One region of the Bacteroides sp. HF-4919 genome, then DNA from elsewhere that is predicted to be linked to it. Evidence: riboswitches for the same ligand, from Rfam matches in the RefSeq annotation. Region 1 holds a riboswitch; each other region holds the start of a gene.
What was found. A riboswitch is a leader RNA that binds a small molecule or an ion and turns the genes downstream of it on or off. The one in region 1 is predicted to bind cobalamin.
Positions count from the first base shown of each region.

Region 2: it holds a riboswitch for cobalamin, as region 1 does, so the genes downstream of both, KO473_RS06375 (methionine synthase) here and KO473_RS07305 (cysteine-rich CWC family protein) in region 1, are expected to answer to the same signal.
Region 3: it holds a riboswitch for cobalamin, as region 1 does, so the genes downstream of both, accC (acetyl-CoA carboxylase biotin carboxylase subunit) here and KO473_RS07305 (cysteine-rich CWC family protein) in region 1, are expected to answer to the same signal.
Region 4: it holds a riboswitch for cobalamin, as region 1 does, so the genes downstream of both, KO473_RS03350 (TonB-dependent siderophore receptor) here and KO473_RS07305 (cysteine-rich CWC family protein) in region 1, are expected to answer to the same signal.

Region 1 covers NZ_JAHKNF010000003.1:280,122-284,326, reverse strand. Annotated here, with positions in the region: gene KO473_RS07310 (putative transporter) at 1-1,541, opposite strand, end outside; gene KO473_RS07305 (cysteine-rich CWC family protein) at 1,554-1,775, opposite strand; cobalamin riboswitch at 1,840-2,049, opposite strand; cobalamin riboswitch at 2,803-3,046, shown strand; gene KO473_RS07300 (hypothetical protein) at 3,100-4,205, shown strand, end outside.
Region 2 covers NZ_JAHKNF010000003.1:67,071-71,275, forward strand. Annotated here, with positions in the region: gene KO473_RS06370 (TonB-dependent receptor) at 1-1,128, shown strand, start outside; cobalamin riboswitch at 1,298-1,506, shown strand; gene KO473_RS06375 (methionine synthase) at 1,570-2,547, shown strand; gene KO473_RS06380 (cytochrome-c peroxidase) at 2,707-3,816, shown strand; gene trxA (thioredoxin) at 3,870-4,205, opposite strand, start outside.
Region 3 covers NZ_JAHKNF010000004.1:313,414-317,618, forward strand. Annotated here, with positions in the region: gene KO473_RS09430 (acyl-CoA carboxylase subunit beta) at 1-165, opposite strand, end outside; gene KO473_RS09435 (acetyl-CoA carboxylase biotin carboxyl carrier protein subunit) at 183-683, opposite strand; gene accC (acetyl-CoA carboxylase biotin carboxylase subunit) at 690-2,204, opposite strand; cobalamin riboswitch at 2,343-2,557, opposite strand; gene KO473_RS09445 (cation:proton antiporter) at 2,737-4,205, shown strand, end outside.
Region 4 covers NZ_JAHKNF010000001.1:780,498-784,702, reverse strand. Annotated here, with positions in the region: gene KO473_RS03350 (TonB-dependent siderophore receptor) at 1-1,834, opposite strand, end outside; cobalamin riboswitch at 2,004-2,212, opposite strand; gene KO473_RS03345 (DUF5106 domain-containing protein) at 2,964-3,899, opposite strand; gene KO473_RS03340 (DUF5724 domain-containing protein) at 3,994-4,205, shown strand, end outside.

The DNA.
Region 1 (4,205 bases):
GCCAGCACACCGATCAACGTGTAATAATTTAACTTAAAGACACAACGTCCGATGATTCCTGCCAATAACAGAGGAAGCACAGTGATAATGATGCCATAACCAATCCACACATAGCCTCCCTCATAAATAATTGTTTCTACAAACCCTCTGCCGGCTCCCAGTCCCACACAAGCCAGAAAAAGTGATATGCCGATTTCGCGAATCATCAGATTAGCACTCATTGTAGTGTAGGTAATCAGTTTATACTGCGGTCCAAAACGGCTGATAAGGATGGATACAATCAATGGTCCTCCTGCTAATCCCAGCTTGACAGGCTGAGGAATGCCGGGAAACATAAAAGGAAGACTCCCTAAAATACATCCTAAAGCAATACCCAGAAAAATAGGAATCAGATTGGGATGGTTCAGCCGTTTCATCGAATTACCCAATACTTTCTCAGCGTGGCTTACTGCTAACTCACTCCCCACAATGGTAACACGATCTCCCATTTGTAACTGTAGTTGCGGGGCGGCTACTAAATCAACTCCCGAACGATTGACACGAGTGACACTGGCACCAAAATTATTGCGGATCTTTAGCTGTGAAAGTGTTTTGCCGTTCAATTCTGGTTTAGTTATCAAAATACGGCGGGACACTAACTCCTTATTCAACTGCTCCCATTCCATATCAATCGGTTTACCAAAAAAAGCTGTGATAGCCTCCATATCTATTGGAGTGGCAATCACCAATATTTTATCCTGCAGGTGCAATACCGTATCAGAGTTGACCAGCTCCGTCTCTTTCTTTCCGTCATGGTGACGGATACGTGATACAACGAAATTGCGGTTTACCAACGGACGTATTTCTTTGATTCTTTTCCCTTCCAAGGCTTCATTTCTGACTTCCAGAGAAACAGGCCGGACAGTTAGTTCCTGTAGATGTCCCAACCCCTGCTCTGCGTGGGCTTCCTCTTGTTTTGTATTAATATGAAGAAGATATTTTAGTCCCAGCAAAGACAAAATACACCCTACCACTCCCAACGGATACGCCACGGCATATCCCAAAGCGATCTCCGGGGCATCAATTCCATTCAAATCACTATTTGCCTGTTGAGCCGCACCCAGTCCGGGAGTATTGGTTACCGCCCCTGAAAGGATGCCCACCATGGTCGTTATAGGTATACCTGTTATAAGATGTATGGAAACCGTAATAATGACTCCCGCGAAAACAACCGTCATAGCCAATACATTCAGTGTAAAACCTCCTTTCTTGAAAGCGGAAAAGAACCCTGGTCCCACTTGTAAACCAATGGAATAAACAAACAGAATCAGTCCGAATTCCTTCAGAAAATGAAGTAAGTGCTCGTCCAGGTTCAAATTAAAATGCCCGAATACAATGCCGACAAATAAAATCCAGGTGACTCCCAAAGAAATACCTGCCACTTTTATTTTAGCCAACATGATACCAAATGCAATGACAAGCGACAAAATAAGTACGGAGTGTGCCACTCCTCCACCCCATAGGTTGGGGTAACCTTCAAAAAGATTTCTTAAAAGTTCCATAGTATAATATAGTTAGATTCGTTCAATACTTAGCTTTCCGGAAGATGTGTCGTCCTTCACGCTATGTGCAATGTCCTCCAAGCATGAATGACACAAACAGTCTGTGTAATTTTCTTTAATATAAGCGTATTGGAATGCGTCCAGTTTTACACTTGCACAATGACACAACCTTATATTGTCATGCCGGCACTCAAAAGCAGCACCACAACGAGGACATACCTTTTTCATCGGCATACCACCTTTCCATCTTTTTTGAAGTTAATCTTTTTTCGTACTGCTTTCCTAATCCCACGAGTAAAAACAGCCTTTGATGAATGGCAGGTCTTCTGACTTACTCCTTATCCTGAAGCCTTCCCGATGTTTCAAATCCGACACCAGTGGCAAAAGATGTTTCCAAGATATATAAACGGAGCTTCACAGCAGCGGGACTGTTTGGGACTTACACCCAATTCCCTTTTAATCCGAATGACGAGAATCTTCATCCGAAACCAATTCGGAACAAAGATAAAGAAAAAAACAGAGCGGGGAAGAATAATCAATAAGAAATGTAAAATACAATCCCATTCAGCATCTTCCATCATTGACATTTTGACATTCTGTCATCTTGTATTTTCTATGTGGCTTGTAGCACATTTTTCGGAGTCTGTCCCAGGCTTCTCCGGAAAAAGCGCCGTATTTACAATTCTCCAAAAACAAAAGAACATTCGTGAACATATCTTCTAAGCAAATTAAAATGTATCCACTGTATTTTGTAGCATAAAGAATATAAATAACTAATATTACAATCCAAACGATTAATCCGGCCGAGCATCGAGACGAAGTCAATCAGCATAAGAAACAGAGCTTTTAGTGCCTCTTTTTAGAGTGTTAACCTCACCCGGATACAATGTTAACTTCCTCTGAACGCAATGTTAACTTCCTCCGAGTACGATGTTAACTTCATATAAAGACAATATTAACTTCCTAAAGGCAAGAAATCGATCATCTCTGATCATCCAAAGTATATTTAATCACAAAACAGTCCGGATATCGTATACTAATGCCATATTTATGCGGACTACTTTTCTATTTCACACATATAGAATTCTTCCCTTGTTTTAAAAACAGAGTAAATCCCTTCTTTCTGCTACAAATAAGCAGTAAACCGCGTCCTTTTGACTGAAAGACATCCGCCTTTCCCAATATAAAAGGCTTCACTTCTCCGATATACCTATAAATAAGTATATTCTTTAATTTATTTCTATATAAACTAATAAATGTATATCTTTGCCCCCGCTTAGGTGATGCAGTCGAAACATTCCGTTCGATGCATAAAAGGGAATCCGGTGAGAATCCGGAACAGTGCCCGCTACTGTGATCCTTTTTTTGTAAATATTCAATATTTGCAAAGAAAAAAATGAAAAGCATTCTGCATATATACCACTGTCTAAACTGAAAAATTATGATGGGAAGGTAGCTTTTTAAAAAGGATAGTCAGGAAACCTGCCTAAGTAAATATAGTCAATAGTGTTATCTCGGGGTCAGGATAGCCTTTTATTAACTCTTTTCTACTTAACTTATGAATAAGAAAAGCTTAAACTCTTTTTTAAAAGAGAGTTTTTGTACTTTATGTAAGAACATGAAGTACAAAAAGTCATCCATTGTAGTAAATGACATTTTATTCAAAACTACTAATCTGTTTATCTTATGTTTTTTATTTATTACATGTTTTATAAGTTGCCAAGATGAACAACTTATTCTTGAATCACCGGTATCCACACGTTCAATTCCAACTCCTACTTTTGATTGGGAAAATGCAGATTGGATGCCAACACCAAGTGGGCAAAGTCGCATACCAAGTCCTTGGGTAGGACAAGGAAGCATTGCATCAATTTATGGTATGGATGTGATTAATGACAGGAAATCCTCAGATGGATGGGTATTATTATATAATACATTCGAAACCAAAGCTTCCGGTCCACTAGTTAATCCCTACTTTATACTTTATAATAAATACCGTGGAATCATGCGTATTTTTCTTTATACTACAACTCAATTTATCTCACCATCGACCTATCTTCAAGATGGGATTTCAATCATCTCTAATCATAAATCATCTCTACTCAATTTTATGGGAGAAGCTATAGTAGATGGAAGTAAAAACAAAGAAACTTACTCACAAATGCAACCAGCTCCAGATGACGGTTCACTTCCATTGGCATCTAACAAATGGTATATGATGCAATATGAATTAGCATATGATGAACAAATAGCACAATTACCTTATAACTCAATTCAGTTAAACTGGTATATGAATTATTATAATGTTGAAAAGATTGATCTAAATGGGGACTTCGTTGGAACAATTAAAAGTGCTATAGGTTCATCATCTGGGAATAACATTTTTTCAGGATTAGGAAATGTAGGCAAAGTAACAGGAACAGGTATCTTAGCAGGCATTGGAGATAATTTTTTATATAAAAACACCATAAATGAAGAGACTGGAGAGAATAAGTTAGGTTTGCCCAAAAGTATATTCAAATCTGCGGTAAAAGGTATTAAAAGTGCTATTTCCAAAAGTTCTAGTGATCTTCCTGGCGCCATTATAGGTGCCTTTAGTGCAATGTTTAGTAGTGGAAATGGAGAGAGTAAGTTAATCAACTTAAATATAGATGCTAAAATTAC
Region 2 (4,205 bases), 210 kb from region 1:
AGCTATTACGGTAGTAAAAAGGACCTGAATGCCTATGGAAAGACGACGGACCTGACCTTTATCGGCGGTTCCCAGTATGTGTACAGTTTCGATAAATGCCTCTTTATGCCTGCCGATCTGACTGCCGGGCTGGAATATAACCGGGACAATCTGAAGGATGATATGTGGGGATACAATCGCTATACCAGGCAGACGGTGAATATCGGTAGCGCTTTCTTCCAGAACGAATGGAAAAATGAAAAGTGGAGTATCTTGCTGGGCGGACGTCTGGACAAGCATAATCTGATCAACCATGTCATCTTCAGTCCCCGTGCCAATTTGCGTTTCAATCCTACACAGGACGTCAACCTCCGTCTGAGCTATTCTTCCGGATTCCGTGCCCCCCAGGCTTTTGATGAAGACCTGCATATTGAGAATGTGGGCGGAACGGTGTCTATGATTGAGCGCGCCAAGAATCTCAAAGAAGAGAAGTCGCAGAGTTTCAGTGCTTCGGCGGATATGTATCACCGCTTCGGTGCTTTTCAGGTGAACTTCCTGGTAGAAGGTTTCTATACCAAGCTGTCGGATGTGTTTGTTCTCGAGAACATCGGAGTGCGGGACGGGATTCTGATTAAAGAACGTCGCAATGGTTCGGGAGCGAAAGTGCTGGGACTGTCGATGGAAGGAAAAATGGCTTACCTCTCTTTGTTCCAGTTGCAGGCGGGAGTCACCTTGCAGCAAAGCCGTTATGACGAACCCGAAAAATGGAGTGAAACGGCACCGGCTCAGAAGAAGATTTTCCGTACTCCGAATACCTATGGATATTTCACGGCAACCTATACCCCTGTCAAACCGCTCTCCGTTTCCTTGTCGGGAACCTATACCGGTTCGATGCTGGTGCAGCATATGGCAGGTTATATCAAGAATGACATAGCGGTCAATACGCGCGATTTCTTCGATATGGGAGTTAAGTTGGCCTATGATTTCAAACTTTATAAGACGATAGACCTCCAGTTGAGCGCCGGTGTACAAAATGTGTTCAACGCTTATCAGAACGACTTTGATCAGGGAGTGGAACGTGACTCCGGATATATCTATGGGCCGGCTGCTCCGCGAAGCTATTTTGCCGGAGTAAAGATCAGCTATTAAGCCCGTTGCAATTAGTCTGGAAACCGAGCCTCTGCTTGGTTGAAACGAAGGCTCTGTCCCGGTCGGACGGAGCCTTTGTTCTGTCCGGACAGAGCCTCTGTTTTACTTCGGCAGAGGCTCCGATTGAAAAAAGTATCTCTCTGAACACAAATATCTGATTTATTGTTTTTATATTTGTCGGCAGATTGGTTCGCCAAAGCTTTCCTGCTTCTGGCGATTAAAAGGGAACCGGGTGTGACTCCCGGACAGTCCCGCTGCTGTGAGGCTTTAATACAAACATTCCGATCGGATACTCTTTTGCCACTGGCTCGTGTAAGCCGGGAAGGCGTTCGGAATGGAAGCTAAGTCAGAAGACCTGCCACTCTCGCTGATAAGTCTTGGTTCCTCGTGGGTTAGGAGCAAAGCACAATAGTAACAATCAATATTAAAAACGTAGAGCGTATGGAAAAAGTAGTTCCTCCGTTCAAAGTAGACGTTGCCGGTACTTTTCTTCTGCCTCCTGCATTGAGAGAAGCCCGTGAGCAATATCGAAACGAACAAATCAGCCTGCTTACTTTGCGTGCTGTCGAAGATGCCGAAATACGGAATCTGGTAGACAGACTGAAGGCAGAAGGGCTGAAGGTGGTCACCGACGGCCGTTTCCGCAGTGATGCGTGGCCGCTCGACTTTATGTGCGGATTGGATGGCATCCGATTCCGGGATGACAGAAAGACTTCTGTCGAACTGACCGGCAGGATCGATGTGCATCGTCATCCGGTGCTCGATGATTTTGTTTTTCTTACCGGGGTAACCGGCGGAGATGTAATAGCTAAGCAGGTGCTTCCGGCGCCTTCGCGCCTGCTGGCCGAATTGATGAAGGACGCAAACCGGACGCAACTTGATCTGATTTATCCCGAACTCGAGACATTGCTGGTGGATATTGCACAGGTGTATCAGAAGCTGATTATGGAATTGTATAAATCGGGTTGCCGTTATCTGCAACTCGATGACGCAACGCGCACGGTGACAGATAATGCTATTCGTGTCAACAACATGGCTTTGGAAAATCTGCCTGCCGACCTTTACATCGCTTTTCACTCGCCTACCGAAATGCTTTTCTCACTACAGGGCATCAATGCTTTTTTCCTCGACTATGATTCGGAATGTTGTGGCAAAAACCGTTTGCTGTGGTTCATACGGGAAAAGCAATCGGTTTTTGGTTTCGTCCTTTCCCATTATCCCGTAGAGGAAGAGTTGGAAGAACTAAGGGCTAAGATCGACCAGATTGTACGTTATATTCCCTCGCACCGCTTCTCACTCTGCATTCCCAATGCTGAGGTACTACCTTCGGAATCTTATGAAGAGGCTGAGGAGAAGCAATGGCATACGCTGAGAATGGCTGAAATGGTTGCGGGAGAACTTTGGCCCGAAGAGGAATAGAACTTCTTTATAACTATAGTATATTTTCGTGGAACAGATTCGTAAGAGCCTGTTTAGAGGGGCCCGGGCGATGTGATTTCGACCGGGCTTTTTTATACCTTTTTCAGAAAATGATGTATCTTTGAACCCTGAAACAACTATATCCCTGTTTTTACAACTATGATGACACATAAACTACTATTAGCCGCACTGATGGGTTCTGTCTGCATCTCGTGCGGACATCCGCCTCACAAAGGCGGAAGCGAGAAAGAAGCGTTGGGTAAACTCCTCTTCCATGATACTTCGCTCTCTGAACCATCCGGACAGTCGTGCGCCACTTGCCATGCCGTCTCCCGGGGATTTGCCGATGAACAGTCGCGTGCCATATCCGAAGGCGCAGTGCAGGGACTCTTTTCTCAGCGCAATTCCATGTCGGTATGTTATGCCGCTTTTGTGCCTGAGTTACATTATGATGATGAAGATGAAAGCTATGTGGGAGGTCTGTTTTGGGACGGCCGTTCTCCTTCTTTGCGGGATCAGGCGGGTGTTCCTTTGCTGAATCCGGTGGAAATGGGGAATAAGGACAAACAAATGGTGGCCGAAAAGGTGAGACGTACTCCGTATTATGACCGTTTGATACGGATATATGGCGAAACGGGTAATGCCGATTCGCTGTTTGCTTACGTTACGGACGCACTGGCGGCTTATCAGTCATCCAAAGAAATCAATCCTTTTACATCCAAGTACGATGCCTATAAAAAAGGAAATTATCAGCTGACCGCACAGGAAGCGCGTGGAAAGGAGCTTTTCAAGGAGAAAGGGCAATGTGCCGAATGCCATGTCCTGGATCGTGACAAGCGGGCACACCGCACGTTGTTTACCGATCATACTTATGATAATCTGGGTATACCGAAGTTGCCGGATCATCCGCATTATAAGGTGCCGGCAGAATATTTCCTGCTAACTGCCGATTCGGTGGATTTGGGGTTGGGGGCTATTGTCAATGCTGAAAGTGAGAATGGCAAGTATCGTGTGCCTACGTTGCGCAATGTGGAACTCACGGCTCCATATGGACATAACGGTTATTTTAAGACACTTGAGGAGATTGTGCATTTCTATAATGTGCGGGACGTGAGTGATGATTTTCCACCTGCCGAGTATCCTGCTACCGTGAACAAGGATGAATTGGGAAATCTCGGACTGACACAGGAAGAAGAAGCTGACATCGTGGCCTTTATGAAAACGTTGACCGATGGCTACATGAAAGTTCATAGATCAGAAAAACGATAAATTCCCAAAAAACGGCCTCAGTACCGGTTTGCCGGGTGAGGCCGCATCATCGTTTATGGTTTCAATAGAACTTTATCGATATACCCTTTTAGTTGCTCTTTGGATAAAGCCCCCATGCTTACTTGGGGCTCTCCCTTCATCGGTACAAACCAGAGGGCGGGAATACTCTGTATGCCGAAAGCCTTTGCCAGTTCCGGTTCTTTGTCTACATCTACTTTATAGATATAAATCTTTCCGGCATACTCTTTGGATAATTCTTCAAGGATCGGAGCGACCATTTTGCAGGGACCGCACCAGTCGGCATAAAAGTCTACGATAGCCGGTTTGTCACCCAGGTATTTCCATTCCTTCGAATGGTTTTCATAGTCGGCTACCTTCTTTAGAAACTC
Region 3 (4,205 bases), on a different contig from region 1:
GTCAAGTTCCACAAATGTTCCCTTGTCCAGTAACATATCGATGCGTTCGCGGGCAGTCATCTTTCCGCTCGCATGTTGTATTTCAATCTTGGCAGCGCCTCCGCCTTGGGAAGCGATACGGTCACGCTCTTCGAACGTGGCATAGGCTTTATTTACTTCTTCCATTGTCTTTCTATTATTCGTTATTCTAACGTTATCAGCGTCTGGTCTCCGGCGATATTATCACCTTCCTGTACCAGAATCTCTTTAATCCGGCAGTCCGAAGTCACCTTGTAGTTACTCTGCATCTTCATCGCTTCGATGACGATGACAGTTTCTCCGGCTTTCATCTCCTGTCCCACACTGACGGGGATTTTCACTACCTTGCCCGGCATGGGCGAAATGATGCGGTCGTTCTGTGTTTCTTCACCTTTCTTGCGCATCCGCAGATATTTTGCCTGACTGTCCACAATCTCGACGTTGAAACTACTGTAGTGTGTATTCACTTTGTAACTCTTTCCGTTCTCTTTGCGAATCAGTTGGGCGTTGGAGCTTCGCCCATCCATCAGGATGTTGCAATTCCCGTTCTCTGCCATGACAACGTCCGCTTCGAACGTTTTTCCGTCGATGGTGAGTACCACTTTGTTATCTTCTTTGCTGACCAGTTCTATCTCGGCCACGCGATTTCCTATATGTATTTCCATACTCTTCTATATTCTTAATACCCCTTTGTGCAATCCGAATTCTTTCCATTTGCTGATCGGGCGGTTGTCCGCAGCCAGTCCGCTGTTATTCTCCTCCAGGTTCATCAGGTAATCCATGTAAGCGGCAATCAGTGCGATGTTCTCTGCACGTTCGCTGGTACGGGTGATGCAGTGTTGGAGCACTTCTCCGTTTTTGCTGATGAATCCCGTATCGTAATGTCCTTCCACAAAGTCGGGAGTATCCATGATGGCGCGCAGGTAACTGATGTTGTTCTTTACTCCTGTCAGTTTATATTCGTGAAGCACACGGCGCATCCGTTCGATGGCGTATTCGCGTGTGGTTGCCCATACAATCAGTTTGCCGATCATTGGGTCATAATAAATCGGAATCTCGTAACCTTCGTATACATAGCTGTCGATGCGCACCCCGATGCCGTTTGGCTCCGTAATCTGCTTGATGACACCCGGGCTGGGCATGAAGTTCATTTCTGTATCTTCTGCGCAGATGCGGCATTCGATGGCATGTCCGCGTTGCTGGATATCTTCCTGTTTCAGTTGCAACACCTGTCCTTCGGCCACTTTAATCTGCTCTTTCACTAAATCTACGCCGACTACCTCTTCGGTAATCGGATGTTCCACTTGCAGGCGCGTGTTCATTTCCAGGAAGTAATAGTTGCGGTGCTTGTCCACCAGAAATTCGATGGTTCCCGCTCCGACATAGTTCACGGCTTTGGCGGCGGCCACTGCTTTTTCTCCCATATCCCGGCGTAGTTCAGGAGTGACGAACACCGAAGGGCTCTCTTCCACAATCTTCTGGTTGCGGCGTTGCACCGAACATTCACGTTCGCACAGATGAATCACGTTGCCATGCTTGTCGCCCAGAATCTGGAACTCGATGTGATGCGGTTCTTCTACAAATTTCTCCAGGTAAACTGTGTCGTCGCCGAATGACGAAAGTGATTCGCTCTTGGCGGTTGTGTAGGCCTCTTCCACTTCATCTGCACGATGAATCAGCCGCATACCCTTTCCGCCACCTCCCATCGAGGCTTTCAGCATTACCGGATAACCGATTTGATTGCAGAGTTCTACCGCTTCTTCAAGGCTCTTCAGGTTTTCTTGAGTACCCGGAACCACCGGTACACCGGCTTCTATCATCTTGATACGTGCCGAAATCTTATCTCCCATCGCCTCCATGGTTTCCGGGTCCGGACCGATGAAGATGATCCCCTCTTCACGACAACGACGGGCAAAGGTTGCATTTTCGGACAAGAACCCGTATCCCGGGTGGATAGCGTCTGCGCGGCACGACTTTGCCACTTCGATAATCTTTTCTATATTCAGATAACTCTCTTTCGATGCTGCTGGGCCGATGCAGTAAGCTTCGTCGGCATAGAGCACATGCTTCGCTGTTCGGTCCGCTTCCGAGAAAACGGCAATGCTCGTTATTTCCATCTCCCGGCAGGAGCGCATCACCCTCACGGCTATTTCGCCGCGGTTGGCGACTAAGATTCTTTTAATCATATTCATTTCTCAATTAAATGGAATACACATATTCATGCTTTCCACCCTGCGGACATGAGTCCACCCGATGAAAACACAGTATTTCTACGATTTGGGGCTTAACAACGATGCTTTCTTTCCTAACCCACGAGGTAAAAAAGCTCTTATTCATTGAATGGCAGGTCTTCTGACTGACTCTACATCTTATCGGACCTTCCCGACGTTTCCTTTTCCGTCAGTGGTTTGTAATTGGTTTATTGATAAGATGTTATACAGAGCTTCACAGCAGCGGGACTGTCCGGGATTTACACCCGATTCCCTTTTAATCTTCGTCCGTTGACCACGGATTCCGAACCAATTCGGGGACAAATATAGAGAAATATTGGATAGAGTGGATACTTTTTGCACGAAAAGTTCAATTTTGTGCAATGACCAACGGCGCTTTGTTTCAAAATAAATGTCATATAGACGAAACACAAATAGACTGTCGATTGTTCTTTTTTACAAATAAAAGAGCATAAACGGAATGAATTACTAACGAAATATACATGCCATGTCACACTTACCTACCTTAATTGCCGACCTTGCCCTAATACTGATGTCCGCAAGTATCATTACCCTTTTGTTCAAATGGTTGAAACAACCCTTGGTACTGGGATATATCGTCGCAGGATTATTGGCGGGACCTTACGTGCAGATTTTCCCGACTGTAGGTGATATTGAGAACATCAATATCTGGGCTGAGATAGGAGTTGTTTTTTTACTTTTCGCCCTTGGGTTGGAGTTTAGTTTTAAGAAATTAATAAATGTCGGGTCAGCTGCCTTTATCACGGCAACCACCGAAGTTATCAGCATGTTGCTGATCGGTTATATGGTAGGACATCTGTTAGGCTGGAGCACAATGAATTCTATTTTTCTGGGAGGTATGTTGTCTATGTCGTCAACAACGATTATTATCAAAGCGTTTGATGATCTCGGCTTACGTAACCAACGCTTCACGGGTGTTGTATTCGGGACATTGGTAGTTGAAGATCTGATCGCTATCCTGATGATGGTCATCCTTTCTACAATGGCAGTGAGTAAGGAGTTTGTAGGTGAAGAGTTGTTGATGAGTGTGTTGAAGGTTGTTTTCTTTCTGATCCTATGGTTCCTGATTGGGATATTTATCCTTCCGTTCTTTTTGAAAAAAGCAAAACGGCTGATGAATAACGAAACCTTACTGATCGTTTCGCTGGGACTTTGTCTGGGAATGGTTGTGTTGGCTACCCGTACAGGATTCTCGGCTGCACTGGGTGCTTTCATTATGGGATCTATCCTTGCCGAGACGGTTGAGGCCGAACACATAGAACATATCATCCAGCCGGTGAAAGATCTTTTCGGAGCTATTTTCTTTGTCTCTGTCGGTATGTTGGTCAATCCGGCTGTCTTGGTGCAGTATGGCTGGCCGGTGGTCATCATTACTTTGGTAACTCTTGTGGGTAAATCCATATTTTCTTCATTGGGAGTTTTATTATCCGGTGAACCGTTGAAGGTTTCCGTCAAGTCAGGATTCAGCCTTGCCCAGATAGGAGAGTTCGCTTTCATTATCGCAGGGCTGGGGGCTTCACTCAAAGTACTGGATAGTTTTATCCCTCCGATTATTGTTGCGGTATCGGTGATTACTACATTCACAACTCCTTATTTCATCCGGTTGGCAAATCCGTTGGCCGAATGGCTTTATAAAATACTTCCGCCTAAAACCAGGGAAAGTCTGGACCGCTATGCTTCCGGTAAGAAGACGGTCAATCATGACAGCGATTGGAAGCGGTTGTTGAAGACGATTGTCGGAAGAGTGATTATCTATAGTGTTCTTCTCACGGCGATTTGGTTATTGTCTGTGCAAACCGTTTATCCCACGATAAACGAGATGTTCGATGCTCCCGGGCGATGGGTAAACATAGGGATGTGTCTGGTCACACTTCTGTTGATGACACCTTTCCTGTGGGCACTTGTTTCAGATAAGTATAATTCCCCGGATGTATT
Region 4 (4,205 bases), on a different contig from region 1:
TATAGCGCTTGCCCGAAAAGAGGAACGAGTAGGAGAGGTTCACCCACGGAGTCTCGATACCGGCTTGTCCCGATCCGGATACGCGGGGTGTATAGGCGATTTGTTGCTTGTAGGTTTTTCCTCCCGGTTCGGTCATATCCAGTGCACGCTGATAAGTGTAGTTCCCCGAAAGGTTCACCCGTAGTTTCTCCCAGAGTTGCAGACTGATGTTTCCGGCAACGTCGATTCCTTTGATGTCCACTTTGCCGAGGTTCACCATGCTCCATATAAAGAGGTTCTTGGTGGGGATGGCGATGATTTTGTCTTTCACCTTATTATAATAAGCATCTGCCGTGACGGATACGTAGGGGATCAGTTCATTGATCGACCGGCTGTACGTCAGTCCCAGGTTGTATTGTGTGGTGCTTTCCGGTTTCAGGTTCGTGTTGCCCACCTGCCCGTAGTACAGGTCGTTGAAGCTGGGCAACCGGAAGATGTCTTTATAGAACAGGCGGATGCGGAACTCTTCGCCGGCAAAGGGCTTGAACGACGCGCTGACGTACGGAGAGAGTTTCCGCCGGTTGGCTGCGGCGCTGCCTTGGCGCACCTCTTCGTTGATGACCGTTGCCAGTACCGAGGCGGATGCCGTCAACCAGTCGTTAACGTATTTTCCGGCAAAAGCCGTCAGCCACGAATAACGGGTAGGATATGCGAAATCTTTCAGGTTCGCGTTCAGCCGGTTGATGCTCGCGTCTGTCGAAAGCGAAAAAGAGAGGTTGCTGAGCACCCGGTAGAGCGCCGAAGCCGAGAGGTAATACTCTTGCTGGTAATAACTGTTCTCCGTTTTGCCTTCCGAACCTTTATAGTCGGGGTCGAGATAACGTTGGTAGCTCCAGTTCCATTTGGCCGAAGTCTGGAAGACCCATTGGCGGCTGAATTCTTTTTTGTATTGGCTTTGCACGAAGACATTCTTGTCCCAGAGATGCTGTGAGGAGTAGTCGTAATAATAAGTCGTGGCATTGGGCAGTCCGCGGGACGACTGATAGTAATAGGCCTTTAGTCGCCATTGTTCCGTATCCGAGAAGTTGCCGAACAATCCCGCTTCGGCACGGAGGTTTTTCACTTCCGTGTTTTTCCGTTTCTCACGGGAGGTCAGGTCATTGTCCTCGCCATAATGCAATGTGAAAGGATAATGACCATCGGCCGACATCCACTCGCCGTTGGCGGAGAGCACCCATTTGCGGCTCAGTTTCTGTTCGATCAGGAGAGACGGATTGACCAGTCCCCACGAACCCGTTTTGAACGAGGCGCTCAGGTTGGTACGCCGGTTGTCTTTGAATTGCGGTGTCAGCGTCTGTATGTTCAGTATCCCGGCGGAAGCGAAAAACCTTGCGGGCTGAAAGATATTATCACTCTGTCCGTTGCTGAGTGACAGGCGGTCTACATTGTCCAGTGAGAAACGTCCGATGTCTATTTGCCCCGTCTGGCAGTCGCTGATCGTTATTCCGTCATATCCCACGGCGGTATGCTCGGCTCCGAGACTCCGCAATGAAACGGTTTTCAGTCCGCCGATGCCGCCGTAGTCTTTCACCGTAACTCCGGCAAAGTGTTTCACGGCATCCGACACTTGCAATACGTTGAGGCTTTTGAGTTCTTCTTTAGAGAACACCTGAGTGGGAGCCATGGCTCTCACTTCGCGGGTGTGGTATGCTTCGGCAACGGTTACTTCGGGGATTGAATAAGTACGGGCAGTATCTGCTTTCTGCTGCTGGGCGGAAAGCGAAACGGTAAGAGCCTGGCAGCAACAGAAAGCAACACAGGAGTATAATAGCTTAGGTAATCTGAGTATATTCATCTTTGTTTTTTGTTGTTAAAATGTCCGGACGAACTCACTTCGGCCGGACACACTAAATAAACTTGGCAGAGTTTATTATCATAACTTACTTTCTCTGAATCAGAGTGATGAATAAAATGACGGATGGAATAGTTCCGGCTCATTAGACTCAACGCTTTTTCCTCGAAAGCAATGAAAAAGATGCACAGGCAGGTCTTCTGACTCGTTTCTGTTGATAAGCGCCTTCCCAGGAAACGTTTCCCAGTGGCAAGTGGTGGTTGCTTACAACAATCTGATGTGAAACTTACAGCAGCGGGACTGTTCAGGATTTGCACCTGATTCCCTTTTAATTGCATCCCCGGAACACGGAGAATACAAACCAATGCACTGCAAAGATAAAAAGAATATTAGAAATAGCATAATAATTTGTGATTATTCGTTATGCATTGCGGAACGGACGGAGCAACATCGGACAGGTCGTCCGGATAGTGTCAGGCGGCACATTGGAATGACTTAGATAGGCGATGCCATTTATCTTGATTCCGGAGGGTTATGATGGCAGAATGATGGTTAATCAGCCTTTTGACTGACACACTCTTTCTTTAAAACGGATGAACCGGAGGGAAAACAAGGGGAAAGCCGGCCTTTTCTGTTCCGAAAGCCGGGCTTTGGGTGGATTAGAGCCGGGGGTTTGCGGAAAAGCAGTAAGCATTCACTCCAAAAGACGGTTACATTTCCCCCGAAAGAAGTAAGCATTTTCCGAAAATGCTTACTTCTTTTTCAAATATCTCTATATGTTATGCTCCATTACATATATTGTTATGAAAACCGGGGCTTATAACTCCCGGATCTTGCTCTCGTTGCTCACCCGATATGATCGTTCCGGAAGTGTCGGAAAGAGATGGTTTCAAGGTTAAAACCTGCTTTATGGACAGAACACTTTCCAGTCTCTTTCTTTCGGTAAACAAAAGCGGGAAATTGCGGGCAAAGAGATAACCGGCAAATCGAATTGGAGACGTTTTTGAGAGGCATATCGTGCGTCGGGCCGAAAGAACGGAAAATAGAGAGGGTCGGATTATCATTCTGTCAAAATGATAATCCGACCCTCTCCGCATCTTTGGGGCAAATGCTCCGCTCCGGTATGTTTTTCTTAACCGCGCTCTGCCAGATATTGCTCTACCTTTTGCAGGGTGGCGTCTTTCAACAATACGATTTTGTTCTTATCCAGTAAGTAGAGGGTGGGAATAGCCCTCAGGTCATACAGGTTTTTGTTTTTGATGACCAGCTCCTTATCATATCCGTTGGTCCATTCTTTCGCGAAATCGCCCCGGTGCTTTTTCCATTCATCCAGTTCTTCATCCGGATAGAGAGACAGCACCCTCAACTTCTTGCCGGCTATGAACCCGTTGATGACCGGAGAACTCTTTAGCCCTTCTATCATCTCAGAGCAGGCGTGGCAGCCGGGATTGTTGATAAACAGTAACGTGTATTCCGCCGGGAACTGATAAAGCGTACCCTTTGCACCCGAATCCAGTGTATAGGTGAAGTTGAGGGCTTTTGTGCCCAACCGGTTCTTTTGTGCCAGTTCCAGCCGCGCCTGCGGACGTATCTTTTCCGTTTCATTCAGCATGGGGGAGGCTGTCAGAGCTTCCAGCACGGGGATGTAAAGCTCCTCGTTACGCATAGGCGAGTTAGGGTCGTAGAGATATTTATCGGCCAGTTCCGCAAAGAAGTCCAGCATCTTTTTGTTTTTCCCGGCCCGGCCGATCGTCTCTTTTATGGCAGTTTGCGCGTCGGACAAGGGCACATGTTCCAACAAATCGCAATAATCCACCCAAGCCTGTTCGGCAACGTCGATCTGACTGACGTAGGTGGTGTCTGTAAAGTCAAAGCGATCCCAATAGTGCTTTACCATATAATCTGCCCGTTGCGACACCGTGTTCAGCACTACGGGTATGTCGGGTAAATTGAAAACTTTAACCGTATCTTGCTTTCCGTTCTGCTCCTGGCTGGCCGCGGGGCCGCTTTTACAGGCAGTAAGCACCAATAACAGTATAAATGAAAGGTATTTTACATTGCTTATCATAATCTTTTGTTTTGATATGGGACAAAGATAGTATTTTTATTCTATATTTGTACTCAGTGATGAAAACGTTATACACACAACAAACAAGTCAGACATGAAGAATAAAAAAGGACAACCAACTACAGAGGCAATCTTTAAAGGAATACAGTCAGGAGAAGTATTTGATCTTTTTGACAAACTGCAATATCAGATCGTAATTCATGGTGAATTGACCTATAGCGATCCCTGGGGGGAGGTGCATTTGTTCAAAGAACAGTTTGAAAGTGCGAAGCATGATTCGGATTCACCAACAGCGATAGGGCGCTA